DNA from 2 places in the Peribacillus sp. S4 genome. Region 1 is predicted to be linked to the other one. Evidence: a T-box and tRNA genes for the amino acid it is inferred to sense, from the RefSeq annotation. Region 1 holds a T-box; the other holds one or more tRNA genes.
The links. The T-box of region 1 lies ahead of thrS (threonine--tRNA ligase). A T-box ahead of a tRNA ligase gene usually reads a tRNA of that ligase, here a tRNA-Thr.
Positions count from the first base shown of each region.

Region 2: it has a tRNA-Thr gene. The T-box ahead of thrS (threonine--tRNA ligase) is inferred to sense a tRNA for this amino acid. The anticodon was not compared.

Region 1 covers NZ_CP175708.1:4,344,372-4,351,793, reverse strand. The annotation lists gene ACJ9PY_RS20650 (amino acid permease) at 13-1,506, shown strand; gene ACJ9PY_RS20645 (DUF7010 family protein) at 1,762-2,397, shown strand; gene ACJ9PY_RS20640 (hypothetical protein) at 2,438-2,713, opposite strand; T-box leader at 3,069-3,290, shown strand; T-box leader at 3,322-3,544, shown strand; gene thrS (threonine--tRNA ligase) at 3,604-5,511, shown strand; gene ACJ9PY_RS20630 (hypothetical protein) at 5,508-6,170, opposite strand; gene ACJ9PY_RS20625 (LysE family transporter) at 6,288-6,914, opposite strand; gene asnA (aspartate--ammonia ligase) at 7,133-7,422, shown strand, end outside.
Region 2 covers NZ_CP175708.1:5,000,009-5,007,430, reverse strand. The annotation lists rRNA gene ACJ9PY_RS24020 (23S ribosomal RNA) at 1-1,541, shown strand, start outside; rRNA gene rrf (5S ribosomal RNA) at 1,661-1,776, shown strand; tRNA gene ACJ9PY_RS24010 (tRNA-Val) at 1,788-1,863, shown strand; tRNA gene ACJ9PY_RS24005 (tRNA-Thr) at 1,874-1,949, shown strand; tRNA gene ACJ9PY_RS24000 (tRNA-Lys) at 1,972-2,047, shown strand; tRNA gene ACJ9PY_RS23995 (tRNA-Leu) at 2,055-2,136, shown strand; tRNA gene ACJ9PY_RS23990 (tRNA-Gly) at 2,145-2,219, shown strand; tRNA gene ACJ9PY_RS23985 (tRNA-Leu) at 2,232-2,320, shown strand; tRNA gene ACJ9PY_RS23980 (tRNA-Arg) at 2,330-2,406, shown strand; tRNA gene ACJ9PY_RS23975 (tRNA-Pro) at 2,418-2,494, shown strand; tRNA gene ACJ9PY_RS23970 (tRNA-Ala) at 2,512-2,587, shown strand; tRNA gene ACJ9PY_RS23965 (tRNA-Met) at 2,616-2,692, shown strand; tRNA gene ACJ9PY_RS23960 (tRNA-Ile) at 2,703-2,779, shown strand; tRNA gene ACJ9PY_RS23955 (tRNA-Ser) at 2,801-2,893, shown strand; tRNA gene ACJ9PY_RS23950 (tRNA-Met) at 2,997-3,070, shown strand; tRNA gene ACJ9PY_RS23945 (tRNA-Asp) at 3,077-3,152, shown strand; tRNA gene ACJ9PY_RS23940 (tRNA-Phe) at 3,176-3,251, shown strand; tRNA gene ACJ9PY_RS23935 (tRNA-His) at 3,269-3,344, shown strand; tRNA gene ACJ9PY_RS23930 (tRNA-Gly) at 3,349-3,422, shown strand; tRNA gene ACJ9PY_RS23925 (tRNA-Ile) at 3,428-3,504, shown strand; tRNA gene ACJ9PY_RS23920 (tRNA-Asn) at 3,517-3,591, shown strand; tRNA gene ACJ9PY_RS23915 (tRNA-Ser) at 3,593-3,683, shown strand; tRNA gene ACJ9PY_RS23910 (tRNA-Glu) at 3,687-3,758, shown strand; gene ACJ9PY_RS23905 (TraR/DksA C4-type zinc finger protein) at 3,800-4,549, opposite strand; gene ACJ9PY_RS23900 (1,4-dihydroxy-2-naphthoate polyprenyltransferase) at 4,701-5,621, opposite strand; gene ACJ9PY_RS23895 (isochorismate synthase MenF) at 5,920-7,329, shown strand; gene menD (2-succinyl-5-enolpyruvyl-6-hydroxy-3-cyclohexene-1-carboxylic-acid synthase) at 7,322-7,422, shown strand, end outside.

The sequences.
Region 1 (7,422 bases):
AACCTTATGGACATGAATCTCATTGATAATGAAGAACCGACAGTTAAAAGGAATCCCATTGATAATGAAGAACCGACAGTTAAAAGGCAACTGAAAGCAAGACATATGACCATGATTGCCATTGGCGGTTCAATAGGAACCGGATTATTCCTGGCGAGCGGGGCAACCATCCAGAGCGCAGGGCCCGGCGGTGCCCTCGCTGCCTATGCCTGCATTGGGATCATGGTTTATTTCCTGATGACGAGCTTAGGGGAAATGGCGACATATATGCCTGTGTCGGGATCCTTTTCCACCTATGCCACACGCTTTGTTGATCCCGCATTCGGCTTTGCACTTGGCTGGAATTACTGGTTTAACTGGGCAGTCACCCTTGCCGTGGAAATAGCTGCAGCAGCCATCATCATGAAATTCTGGCTCCCTGATGTACCCAGCCTGATTTGGAGTGCCTTATTTCTTGGAATCGTCTTCACCCTCAACGCCCTATCCATTAAAAGCTATGGTGAATCTGAATATTGGTTTGCACTAATAAAAGTCATTGCCATCATTTGCTTCATCATTATTGGTTTATTGACCATATTGGGGATTTTTGGCGGAAAGGTGATCGGATTTGAAAACTTCACCATGGATGAGGCACCATTCAAGGGAGGATTTTTATCGATCATCTCAATCTTTCTAATCGCGGGATTTTCTTTTCAAGGCACAGAACTGGTTGGTATTGCTGCCGGGGAAAGTGAAGAACCCGAAAAAAATGTTCCGAATGCAATCCGCCAAGTATTTTGGCGCATCCTATTATTTTACATCGGGGCCATCCTGATACTTGGTCTCTTAATACCGTATACGAGTCCAAGCTTGTTGAACGGAGATGTCGAAAATATTTCTGTAAGCCCTTTCACGCTTGTTTTTGAACGGGCAGGGCTGGCATTCGCTGCATCCGTCATGAATGCGGTCGTGTTAACCTCCTTACTATCCGCCGGGAACTCGGGGCTATATGCATCAACGCGGATGTTATGGTCGATGGCAAAAGATCATCAAGCTCCCAAATTCCTGGCCAAAGTCAACCGCAGGGGGATCCCGATGAATGCCTTGATCATGACATCCATAATTGGGGGATTCGCCTTCTTGACCTCCATTTTCGGGGACCATGTATTTACATGGCTATTGAATGCATCCGGGCTGACTGGCTTCATCGCCTGGATTGGAATCGCCATAAGCCATTATCGCTTTAGACGAGCCTATGTTGCACAGGGTGGTGACCTGAACGAACTCAAATATAAAGCAAAATGGTTTCCATTCGGTCCGATTCTTTCATTCACCCTGTGCATACTCGTCATAGCAGGACAGAACTATGGAGCATTCCTAAGCGGCAGCATCGACTGGTATGGAGTCGCCGTCTCCTATATCGGATTACCGATATTCCTGGGAGTCTGGCTAGGATACAAGATTTATCACAAGACCAAATTAATAGCATTAAAAGATTGTCAATTCGATAAATCAGATGTGGCTTGATACCAATGGAAAAAACCTGAGCTTCCCTTTGGAGACTCAGGTTTTTTTATGAAGATTTGTATCGAAATCGAGTTATATCTGCGAAAAACGGAATATATTTGCGGAAATTGAATTATATCAACGAAAATCGAATTATATCAACGAAAATCGAATTATATCTGCGAAAAACAGAATATATCTGCGAAACGGCCATTATCTCATCTCAAATGATTTTTTTATAGCTGAATAATTGGGGAAGTGGTGCAATATTATTCTATGTACGATTATACTGTGGATGAAAGGAAACTGATGATGAAAGAGGCTTTTCGCGGTTCTGGAATTGGAGTCACTTTCATGGCGGTCTTCGGAACACTGTGGGCGGGTACTGGTGTAATGGGATTGCAGGGGTGGGGGTTTCCATACGTGGAACTCGCAGCCATATTCGTGGGAATCATCATGGTTATCGTTGGCATTTCATTAATACATGCTTCACAAAAAATGTCCAATCAAGTTTCAGATGATGGGGCAAGACGTCTTAAGCGTATCGGATTTTTGTTTAATATGGTCTTCATTGCCGAAGGTTTGCTGATTGGGATTGCCATTGCCATCTGTAACTTGATCAATCAGACCGATCTTATACCGGGAGTCATCGCCATTATTGTAGGGATTCATTTTTTACCATTGGCGTCACTTTTCCAAATCAAGGTTTATTATGCAACAGGTGTGCTTCTCTGTTTATTGGCGCTTATTACATGGCTGATTGTGCCAGACACCGTCATGGTTGGGGAGCACCAAATCCTTGCACCGTTATCATTGCTCGGCCTTGGATGCGCACTAATACTCTGGGCCACTGGACTTACGCTATGGCTAGGAATAAAGAATTCAAGCCGAACGATAACCGATGAAGAATGAATTAATAAAAAAACCCGTCATGGTGAACGGGTTTTTTCATTTAATTTTTCATCCAGGTCAAGAGCCTGACAATTTGAAATGGTTCATTCCAAACGATAATGAAACTTAAAAGAAAGAATGCAGCCACAGCCAAAAATTTTGACATTCCTCTTTCATTTTTATATATGGCCCCTAAGCTGCATAACAAACCAATTAGCAACGCACCGAATCCTGAAATCATAAGCAGCTCGGAGGCTTTTGAAAAAGCTAGGGAACAGGAAAATGAAAGGATACCAATCACTGCAAATACGATTGACCAATTGCTTAAACGTTTCATAGAGACTCCTTTTTTACTAATTATACCAATTTGGTGTCAGTAATGAAATGAAAAAAATTAAGGTTGTCACTTATGGGAATATATTGTAATATATATAACAATATAAAATTTTAGAAGCATTGATAAGGACATGAATCATTTTTACGGTCTGCAGAGAGGGAAGGGCAGCTGCGAACTTCCTGGCTTAGGAAACTGATTTACCGCCTTTGAGCTATATCGGTGAACAAGAGTAACTGATATCGTCTAAGCTGCGTTACAGCTCCAGAGCCATGAGTATTTTTTGCTTATGGGAAATTGGGTGGAATCACGGGTAAACGCACTCGTCCCTTACATAGGGATGGGTGCGTTTTTTATAATTATTGCCATGATAAGGACATGAATCATTTTTACGGTCTGCAGAGAGGGGAGGATAGCTGCGAACTTCCTGGCTTAGGAAACTGATTTACCGCCTTTGAGCTATATCGGTGAACAAAAGTAACAGATATCGTTTAAGCTGCGTTATAAGCTCCAGAGCCATGAGTGATTTATGCTTATGGGAAATTGGGTGGAACCACGGGTAAGCGCACTCGTCCCTTGCATAGGGATGAGTGCGTTTTTTTCTATATAAAAATATGGCGATGATAAGGACATGAATCATTTTTACGGCCTGCAGAGAGGGAAGGGCAGCTGCGAACTTCCTGGCTTAGGAAACTGATTTACCGCCTTTGAGCTATATCGGTGAACAAAAAGTAACTGATATCGTCTAAGCTGCGTTACAAGCTCCAGAGCCATGAGTGTTTTTTGCTTATGGGAAATTGGGTGGAACCACGGGTAAACGCACTCGTCCCTTGCATAGGGATGTGTGCGTTTTTTTATTATTAAAAAGGGGTGTTTATGTGATGGATGAAAAAATGATTAAAGTACAATTCCCGGATGGGCAGCAAAAGGAGTATCCGCAAGGGATCACAGTGGAAAGTGTGGCAGGCTCAATCAGCCCAAGTTTAAGGAAAAAGGCAGTAGCTGGAAAACTGGATAAGCAATTGGTTGATTTAAGTCACAAGCTTATTCAGGATGGTGAACTGTCGATCTTGACTCTCGATTCGGATGAAGGATTACACGTATTGCGACATACATCTGCGCATGTTTTGGCACAGGCTGTGAAAAGATTATACAAAAATGTGGAATTAGGGATGGGACCAGTCGTGGAAGACGGTTTTTACTATGATTTTAAGTTAGATCATCCTTTGAGCTCAGAAGATCTGCAGGCCATTGAAAAAGAGATGGAACATATCATAAGTGAAAATCTGGAAATTAAAAGGATAGAAGTGACTTATGAAGAAGCTGTGAAGTTATTCGAGGGCAGAGGGGAGTCTTTCAAGTTGGATATAGCAAAGAACATCCCCAATGGTGAAAAATTAACGCTCTATCAACAGGGGGAATTCATCGATCTTTGCAGAGGGCCGCACCTTCCATCCACATCATTTGTAAAATCATTCAGATTGACTCGTGTATCTGGTGCCTATTGGCGGGGAGACAATCAAAATGAAGTTCTCCAAAGGGTGTATGGCGTGGCTTTTCGAAAGAATAAGGATTTACAGGATCATTTTAAATTCCTTGAAGAAGCGGCCAAACGCGACCACCGTAAATTAGGGAAGCAGTTGGAATTATTCATGTTTTCGGAGGAAGCCCCTGGAATGCCATTTTATTTACCGAAAGGACAAATCGTTAGAAATGAATTGGAGAAGTTCTCGCGGGAGCTTCAGACTGAAGCTGATTATGACGAAGTTCGGACTCCTTTCATGATGAACCAGCGGTTATGGGAACAGTCGGGCCACTGGGATCATTATCACGAGAATATGTACTTCACTGAGGTGGATCAAACAAAATTCGCGATGAAGCCAATGAACTGTCCGGGTCATATGCTTATTTTCAAAAACAGTCTTTATTCTTACAGGGATTTACCCATCCGGATGGCCGAATTCGGTCAAGTCCACCGTCATGAATATAGCGGTGCATTGAACGGGATGCTGCGTGTCCGTACATTTTGTCAGGATGATGCCCACATCTATGTACGGCAGGATCAAATCGAAAGTGAAATAAAACAAGTGTTTCATCTGATCGATAAGGTGTATCGCACTTTCGGATTCGAGTATTCCGTTGAGCTCTCGACTCGTCCGGAGGATTCAATGGGCGATGATTCCCTTTGGGAAGCTTCTGAAACAGCCCTGAAAAATGTTCTGGAAAGCATCGGGATACAATATCAAGTAAATGAAGGAGACGGGGCATTTTATGGACCGAAAATTGATTTTCATATTAAAGATGCATTAAAACGAAGCCACCAATGTGCAACAATCCAACTTGATTTTCAAATGCCCGACAAATTTGATCTGACTTACATCGATGAAAATAATGAAAAAGTTCGTCCGGTGGTCATTCATCGTGCCATCTTTGGATCGATCGATCGTTTTTTCGGAATCCTGATAGAACACTTTGCCGGTGCTTTTCCGGTATGGCTCGCCCCGGTGCAAGTACAGATCATCCCAGTCTCACAAGTTCATCTGGATTATTGTTTACAGGTTCAAAATGCACTGAAGAATCAAGGCATAAGAGTGAAAATCGATGATCGGAATGAAAAGCTGGGGTATAAAGTCAGGGAAGCACAGCTGGGGAAAATCCCATATATGCTGGTCCTTGGAGATAAAGAAGAAAAAGAAAATGAAGTAAATGTCCGGAAATATGGGGAACAAGAATTTGAAAATGTCACAATAGAAACGTTCATCAAGAAAATGGTCCAGCAAATAAAAGAACGCAGCATCTAACAAGAAAGCAGCTTAAATTGGAACTCACGAGTAAAAGGCCGAAATTCACGAGTAAAAGCGAGAAACTCACGAGTAAAAGGCCAGAATTCACGAGTAAAAGCGAGAAACTCACGAGTAAATGGAATAAAAAAGACAGCCGAATAAATCGGCTGTTTCTTTTTATCTACAAATCCATACCCAGCCAACACTAGGAATGAACTGCTGAAAACAGTTACCCCCAGGGCCGCCATGACCGCCGCCTTGTCCGCCGCCATGACCGCCATCATGACCGCCGCCTTGTCCGCCACCATGTCCGCCGCCTTGTCCACCGCCTTGTCCACCGCCATGACCTTCGACAGGCATGTTAATCCTAGGTATTGTAATCCAACTATATCTGTATGATGTACCTCATTTGGTATGCCGCCTTCGAGTATCTGTACCATTCCAGTAGTATTATTTATCCCCATTAAAATAAAGGTGTGCGGGGTGTTACCCCAAAATCCTCTGAAGCAATGACCTTGCCGGCCTGCGTTTAAATGGCTCTGGATAGTGGCTACTGGAACCAGTGTTTGTACTGGCAGTCTGTCATCATAATAAGGCAAATTAGCATAAGAATCATCGTAATAATATGGAGCAGTATAATATGGAACATTATAATGGTAGTAGCCGTAATTATACATTCAAGAAATCCTCCCTTTGTGTTTACCCTTTCAGGCTATGAACAATGAGGGGACAAAGAAGGACATTAAAATAGGCGGCCTAATTTATCTATTTAATGCGAACTCACGAGTAAATACTTATGTAAATAAAACCTTTGCTGCCTGGATGGCAAAGTATATGCCGATTCCTATAAGGGATATCCCCGAAATGATCGAGATGCCCATTAGAATGGGTTTGGATAAAAAGCGTCTGAAGGTGCTGGCGATGATGGCCATTGCGAAATCCCAGATTAAGAGGCCGATAAGGATTCCTGAGCTGTATAAAAGTAAATGATCCATATCATATTTTGAAGCGGAGTTTGCGAGAATGGATCCGTAAATTCCCAGCCAAAACAAAATGGATAAAGGATTCGAAAGGGACATGATGAATCCTGTCAGGAATGAAGAGAAAAGGGAATCTTTCGCTTTTCGTGCATTCACTTCAATCTTACCTGCACTTAGCAGACTTTCGATTCCGGTATAGGTCAGGACGAAAAATCCAAAAAGCCATAAAAATGTCTTCATGAAGGAGTTGTCCAAAAAGTGGACGACACCGAAAAAGACGAGGGCTATAAAAACAAAATCCGCTAAAATGGCACCCCAGCCAAATACCCAGGCATGCCAAAAACCCTTCTTGATTCCTTTGTCCAATTGAGCAGCGTTTATGGGACCGATAGGAGCCGCCAGTGATAAACCTAATAATACAAAGCTGAAAAAAACACCCAATTCATCACCTCATCGTTTATACATCTTCGCTTATTTGAATGTATTCAAACATTTGGACTTGTACCACCTTTTTAGTTCTATTTCTTGAGTTTAGTCCGCCTTGTCTGACCTGGTATTTTTGTAACAACACAGAAAACTCCTTCATAATGTAATTTAGTCAAATGGAAAGACGCCTATTTTAGTGCATGCGCTATTCAAAGCGGAATTGGAGGAGTATTATGCCTGAATTATCAATGCCGAATAAATACAAAACAATACTTGATATCATGCATACTGATATTGCAATAAATGAAATGAAGGATCATTTTGAAGAAGGACTTTCAAATGAGTTAAACCTTATTAAAGTATCAGCCCCTTTCGTTTTACATGAAGGTAATGGTATCAATGACAATTTAAATGGTGTGGAGCGGATTCTTACCTTTGATGCTCTGGATATTAAGGATAAACAAATAGAAGTGGTTCAATCTTTGGCAAAGTGGAAAAGAATCACTCTTTCTAGGTATGGTTT
Region 2 (7,422 bases), 660 kb from region 1:
CCTAAGCCGAGGCCGAAAGGCGTAGGCGATGGACAACAGGTTGATATTCCTGTACCACCTATACATCGTTTGAACGATGGGGGGACGCAGAAGGATAGGGTAAGCGCGCTGTTGGATATGCGCGTCCAAGCAGTTAGGCCGGAAACGAGGCAAATCCCGTTTCCATTAAGGCGGAGCTGTGATGGCGAGGGAAATATAGTACCGAAGTTCCTGATTCCACGCTGCCAAGAAAAGCCTCTAGTGAGATGTAAGGTGCCCGTACCGCAAACCGACACAGGTAGGCGAGGAGAGAATCCTAAGGTGTGCGAGAGAACTCTCGTTAAGGAACTCGGCAAAATGACCCCGTAACTTCGGGAGAAGGGGTGCTTTTTAGGGTGAATAGCCCAGAAAAGCCGCAGTGAATAGGCCCAGGCGACTGTTTAGCAAAAACACAGGTCTCTGCGAAGCCGCAAGGCGAAGTATAGGGGCTGACACCTGCCCGGTGCTGGAAGGTTAAGGGGAGAGGTTAGCGCAAGCGAAGCTTTGAACCGAAGCCCCAGTAAACGGCGGCCGTAACTATAACGGTCCTAAGGTAGCGAAATTCCTTGTCGGGTAAGTTCCGACCCGCACGAAAGGTGTAACGATCTGGGCACTGTCTCAACGAGAGACTCGGTGAAATTATAGTACCTGTGAAGATGCAGGTTACCCGCGACAGGACGGAAAGACCCCGTGGAGCTTTACTGCAGCCTGATATTGAATTTTGGTACAGCTTGTACAGGATAGGTAGGAGCCTGAGAAGCCGGAGCGCCAGCTTCGGTGGAGGCGTTGGTGGGATACTACCCTGGCTGTATTGAAATTCTAACCCGCGCCCCTTATCGGGGTGGGAGACAGTGTCAGGTGGGCAGTTTGACTGGGGCGGTCGCCTCCTAAAGAGTAACGGAGGCGCCCAAAGGTTCCCTCAGAATGGTTGGAAATCATTCGTAGAGTGTAAAGGCACAAGGGAGCTTGACTGCGAGACCTACAAGTCGAGCAGGGACGAAAGTCGGGCTTAGTGATCCGGTGGTTCCGCATGGAAGGGCCATCGCTCAACGGATAAAAGCTACCCCGGGGATAACAGGCTTATCTCCCCCAAGAGTCCACATCGACGGGGAGGTTTGGCACCTCGATGTCGGCTCATCGCATCCTGGGGCTGTAGTCGGTCCCAAGGGTTGGGCTGTTCGCCCATTAAAGCGGTACGCGAGCTGGGTTCAGAACGTCGTGAGACAGTTCGGTCCCTATCCGTCGCGGGCGCAGGAAATTTGAGAGGAGCTGTCCTTAGTACGAGAGGACCGGGATGGACGCACCGCTGGTGTACCAGTTGTCTTGCCAAAGGCATAGCTGGGTAGCTACGTGCGGACGGGATAAGTGCTGAAAGCATCTAAGCATGAAGCCCCCCTCAAGATGAGATTTCCCATGGCGCAAGCTAGTAAGATCCCTGAAAGATGATCAGGTTGATAGGTCAGAGGTGGAAGCATGGTGACATGTGGAGCTGACTGATACTAATAGATCGAGGACTTAACCAACGCTTTTTAAAAAATGAAATACCTTCTTATTATCTAGTTTTGAAGGAATGAAAATTTCTTCTTGCATTTTCTCAAAAAGACGTTATAATAATATATGTCTTGAAAAAATGTTAACATTGTTTGGTGACGATAGCGAAGAGGTCACACCCGTTCCCATTCCGAACACGGCAGTTAAGCTCTTCAGCGCCGATGGTAGTTGGGGGTTTCCCCCTGTGAGAGTAGGACGTCGCCAAGCAGGTTTCATATGGAGGATTAGCTCAGCTGGGAGAGCATCTGCCTTACAAGCAGAGGGTCGGCGGTTCGATCCCGTCATCCTCCACCATTTTACACCTGCCGGTGTAGCTCAACTGGTAGAGCAACTGACTTGTAATCAGTAGGTTGGGGGTTCAAGTCCTCTTGCCGGCACCACTTTTTAAGATAGTACAAGCACGAGCCATTAGCTCAGTTGGTAGAGCATCTGACTTTTAATCAGAGGGTCGAAGGTTCGAATCCTTCATGGCTCACCATTTATATGCGGGTGTGGCGGAATTGGCAGACGCACCAGACTTAGGATCTGGCGCCGCAAGGCGTGGGGGTTCAAGTCCCTTCACCCGCATCTTTCATGCGGAAGTAGTTCAGTGGTAGAATACAACCTTGCCAAGGTTGGGGTCGCGGGTTCGAATCCCGTCTTCCGCTCCACTTTTCGTATGTGCCGGGGTGGCGGAACTGGCAGACGCACAGGACTTAAAATCCTGCGGTAGGTGACTACCGTACCGGTTCGATTCCGGTCCTCGGCACCATCATAATATGCGCCCGTAGCTCAATTGGATAGAGCATCTGACTACGAATCAGAAGGTTGTAGGTTCGACTCCCGCCGGGCGCACCATGTTTTTATTGCGGGAAGTAGCTCAGCTTGGTAGAGCACTTGGTTTGGGACCAAGGGGTCGCAGGTTCGAATCCTGTCTTCCCGACCACGTGATTTTTAATGAATGGGGCCTTAGCTCAGCTGGGAGAGCGCCTGCCTTGCACGCAGGAGGTCAGCGGTTCGATCCCGCTAGGCTCCACCATTTTTCAATCAGAAACTTATATTATATTGGCGGTGTAGCTCAGCTGGCTAGAGCGTACGGTTCATACCCGTGAGGTCGGGGGTTCGATCCCCTCCGCCGCTACCAATAAATATAAGGACCTTTAGCTCAGCTGGTTAGAGCAGACGGCTCATAACCGTCCGGTCGTAGGTTCGAGTCCTACAAGGTCCACCATATTCATTTTTTAAAAGCCGTGGAGGTATACCCAAGTTCGGCTGAAGGGATCGGTCTTGAAAACCGACAGGGGAGTCAAATCCCGCGGGGGTTCGAATCCCTCTACCTCCTCCATTTTTTCTAAAAGCAGCAAGTTGTTTTAAAACAACCTTACATAAAGGATGCGGACGAAACAATATTCACGAAAGCTTGATGCTAATCGTTTCATTATTACCGTCGCGGGGTGGAGCAGTCCGGTAGCTCGTCGGGCTCATAACCCGAAGGTCGCAGGTTCAAATCCTGTCCCCGCAATTATTAGGTCCCGTGGTGTAGCGGTTAACATGCCTGCCTGTCACGCAGGAGATCGCGGGTTCGATTCCCGTCGGGACCGCCATTATTTAAATTGAATACATATGTGGCTCAGTAGCTCAGTCGGTAGAGCAAAGGACTGAAAATCCTTGTGTCGGCGGTTCGATTCCGTCCTGAGCCACCATATCTTACAAAATTACGGCGATTGTGGCGAAGTGGTTAACGCACCTGATTGTGGTTCAGGCATTCGTGGGTTCGATTCCCATCAGTCGCCCCATTTCGCGGGTGTAGTTTAGTGGTAAAACCTCAGCCTTCCAAGCTGATGATGAGGGTTCGATTCCCTTCACCCGCTCCAAATATGGGCCTATAGCTCAGCTGGTTAGAGCGCACGCCTGATAAGCGTGAGGTCGATGGTTCGAGTCCATTTAGGCCCACCATATTCATATTGTTCCGCAGTAGCTCAGTGGTAGAGCATTCGGCTGTTAACCGAACGGTCGTAGGTTCGAGTCCTACCTGCGGAGCCATGGGGAAGTACTCAAGAGGCTGAAGAGGCGCCCCTGCTAAGGGTGTAGGTCGCGCGAGCGGCGCGAGGGTTCAAATCCCTCCTTCTCCGCCAGTTGGCCCGTTGGTCAAGCGGTTAAGACACCGCCCTTTCACGGCGGTAACACGGGTTCGAATCCCGTACGGGTCATAACAAAAAAGGAAGCATACATTCATGTATGCTTCTTTTTTTTATTTATTTTCCTTGATATAACCATCTTTTTGTTTATAGGGAATGTCTACAAGTTGGGATTCTATATTTTCTTCTTTCAGGGTATCTTCATATTCCTTTTGCTTTTTGTTCGGTATATCCACTCTCGTTTTTCCTTCGATATCATTTGCTGCAAATCCTTCATAGTCTTCAGGAAATCCATCCGTTTCATCCTCGTTTTTATAAAGATCATTGTAATTGTCATGATCACCGGTATAATCAGATGGCGTTTCTGATGTACCGAATTTGGCCACTTCACCAAAGCTATCTTCTTTAGCTGCCATTTCGATTCCATGACGATTTTCAAAATGATCACCCTTGGATGGAATCAGTATATCCTCTTCCACTGGCCTGTCTTGTGAAAGCGTTCGTTCTGGGGAATGCTCGACACAGTAGAGGGTGCTTGGGATCGCTTCAAGCCTCTCGATGGGGATTTCCTTATTGCAGGTTTTACAATGGCCATACGATCCTTCTTCCATGGCTTTCAAAGCTTCTTCTATTTTCTCCATTTCGGATTGTGCATGCTCATCGAGTGCTTGATTACGTTCCATCTCGAATAATTCGGTCCCTAGGTCTGCAGGATGATTATCATAGGATGATAATTCACCTACGGATTCCGTCTGGCTTTTATCCAGAACGGATTGTTCATCATTTTGAATTCTATTACATAGCTCATTTTTTTCCTGAAGCAGTTCTTTTTTAAATTTTTGCGTTTGTTGTTTCGTTGCCATATCCAATTCACTCCTTCTAAACTAAAGTCCAAATCTCTTTTTATATTGGTAAGGTGGTTGTATTATCTATTACCCGAATCGGAGTATAGGAAAACAATATGGAACGGAAGATAGAAAAAAGGACTGAGCGGATGGGCTCAGTCCCCGAAGACTATATAAGATAGCTGATGAATAATCCAATGGCCATGAGTAAGCCAAAGAAGGTGTTCGTTTGGGCAGTGGCTTTCATTGCCGGCACCATCGTGATCGGCTGTGTTTTACCTACGAAGCCTTTTATTGCGGCCATTGCCTTCGGTATGCTAAGGAAGGCAAGGAGAATCCAAGCCGTAACGCTTCCGGTAAGAACGAGCCCAACAAGCCATAGATAAGAGAAAGCGAACATGATTGCCATGAATGTCAGGGCGTTTTTCCTGCCCATCACGACTGGCATCGTTTTGCGGCCATGTGCCTTATCCCCATCATGATCCCGGAGGTTATTGGATAAGTTGATCAGCCCTACCAGTATCCCACTTGGAATGGCAATTAAGATGGCTGTTGAAGAAACATCACCGGTTTGAATGAAAAAGGCGATCAGGATTATCAAAAAGCCCATGAACAATCCAGAAAAAAGTTCCCCGAACGGTGTATATGAAATGGGCAGGGGACCGCCTGTATAAAGATAGCCGACAAGCATGCAAACGAGGCCTACTGCAGCTAGCCACCAAGACGATGCGGCACAGATATAGATTCCAATGATCAAGGCGATGGCATACATGCCAAGGGCCAAGTTCATGATTAGTCTGGGGGTCATCCCATGACGGACGATCCCGCCTCCGATGCCTACGGATTCCTCCGTATCCAGGCCTCTCTTGAAATCATAGTATTCATTGAATAAATTGGTTGCAGCTTGAATCAGGATACTTGCAACCATCATGGCAGCGAATAGTAACCAATTCACTCCATCTTCCAAAAGTGCAATCACAGTTCCAAGTAAGACTGGGACAAAAGCTGCGGTTAGTGTATGTGGACGAATTAACTCCCACCAAATCTTCCAGGTCCGTTTAAGGGGAAGTCCGTCGTATTCTGTTTGCATTATTTCTCTCCTCAAAATCATTATTGGTTCTCTCGAAATTATAACAAATATTGAAATGTTGCACAAAAGGTTATCCTAATAAATGCAGGAAAAGTGGGTATGGGTGTAATTGAAATTCATGGGTGATTCATTTCCAAAATCAAGGGTATTTCTCTACATTCGCTAAGATTCATATAATAAGGAAAAAAGCAGGGAAGAATCGTTCGGTAAAGGGGCGTTTTATTGACATGAGGTTCAAGGGAGGTGTATCTTTAAATAGGTTAAATAGCTTTTAAAATGTACATTTGGGGGGATTTTTTTGGCTATCTCAGAGGAAACTGAACAGTTTCAGGGACTGGCTTCAGCTATACAAAAGGCGAAGGACTTGAATGATCAAGTTCTATTCAGTCATATTAAGAAGATTAAATGCAACAGCCCCCTTTCATTTTATCAAGCTGGAAGAGAACGGTATGCAGGTGAACGCTTTTTCTGGGAGGACCCTGCAAAGGAAATAACCATCACCGGTTTAGGCAATGTTAAGAAACTCAAAGCGGCATCGAATGCCAAACGTTATAGAGAAGTCGAAAAGAGCTGGATCAAACTGCAGAATGATGCTGTCAAAACAGGAGTGACCGATGTAGAAGCGACAGGTCCTTTACTGTTTGGGGGCTTTTCTTTTGATTATGAAACTGACAGTACGCTCCTTTGGAATCAGTTCGGGGACAATCTGTTTTATATACCTGCCTTCATGCTGTCAATAGTGGGGAAACAAGCTTACTTAACGACAAACTTACTTTGTTCGCCTGATGATTCAGAAAAACTCTTCATAGATATGATAAATGAACGGGAAGCTTTCCTCTTCGAAAGCTTGGATGGCAATGGATTGGGTGCAAATTCCCTTGTTATGCAGAGGGAAGTCGAACCTGAGGAATGGAAGCGGACGGTCGCAGAGGCTGTACAGGAAATCAAGACGACAGATCTCGACAAGATTGTTTTGGCAAGGGAGCTTCGACTTGGTTTTGAACGTTCCATCGATTCAGGGAAAGTGCTTGAACAATTGATTGCTGAGCAGCCATTGAGTTATATTTTCAGTTTGGAGGCTGGTGGTGACTGTTTTGTCGGTGCCACTCCCGAACGTTTGATTAAGAAACAGGGAAATGAAGTTTTTTCTACCTGCCTTGCCGGATCGATGCGGCGAGGGAAAGATGAGCAAGAAGATGTTTGTCTTGGTGAAGAATTGCTTCATGACCAAAAGAATTTACAAGAGCATCAATATGTCGTGTCGATGATATCCAATGCTTTTGATTCTGTATGCGAAAAGGTGATGGTCCCAGCCGGACCGACACTTATGAAAAACCGTCATATCCAGCATTTGTACACACCGGTTCGCGGTATATCCAAGAAAGGTGTCACGATTTTTGAATTTGTCGAGAACCTCCATCCCACACCTGCCATGGGCGGACTTCCAAAAGAAAAGGCTGTTGTCCGAATTCGGGAATTGGAAGGTCTGGAACGCGGATTTTATGCGGGTCCTTTAGGCTGGGTGGATACGTATGGGAACGGGGAATTCGCTGTAGGGATACGTTCTGCCCTGATACAGAACAATGAGGCATCGCTCTTTGCCGGATGCGGAGTAGTGGAAGATTCGACACCCGAAAGTGAATTCCGGGAAACGGGGATTAAATTCAATCCGATGTTAAGTGCTTTAGGAGGAAATCTTAATGAATGACCGAGATGCATTGACAGCGTATGCTGCTTCATTCGTCGATGAGCTTGCACAAAATGAGGTGAAGCATGTGGTGGTGAGCCCAGGTTCACGATC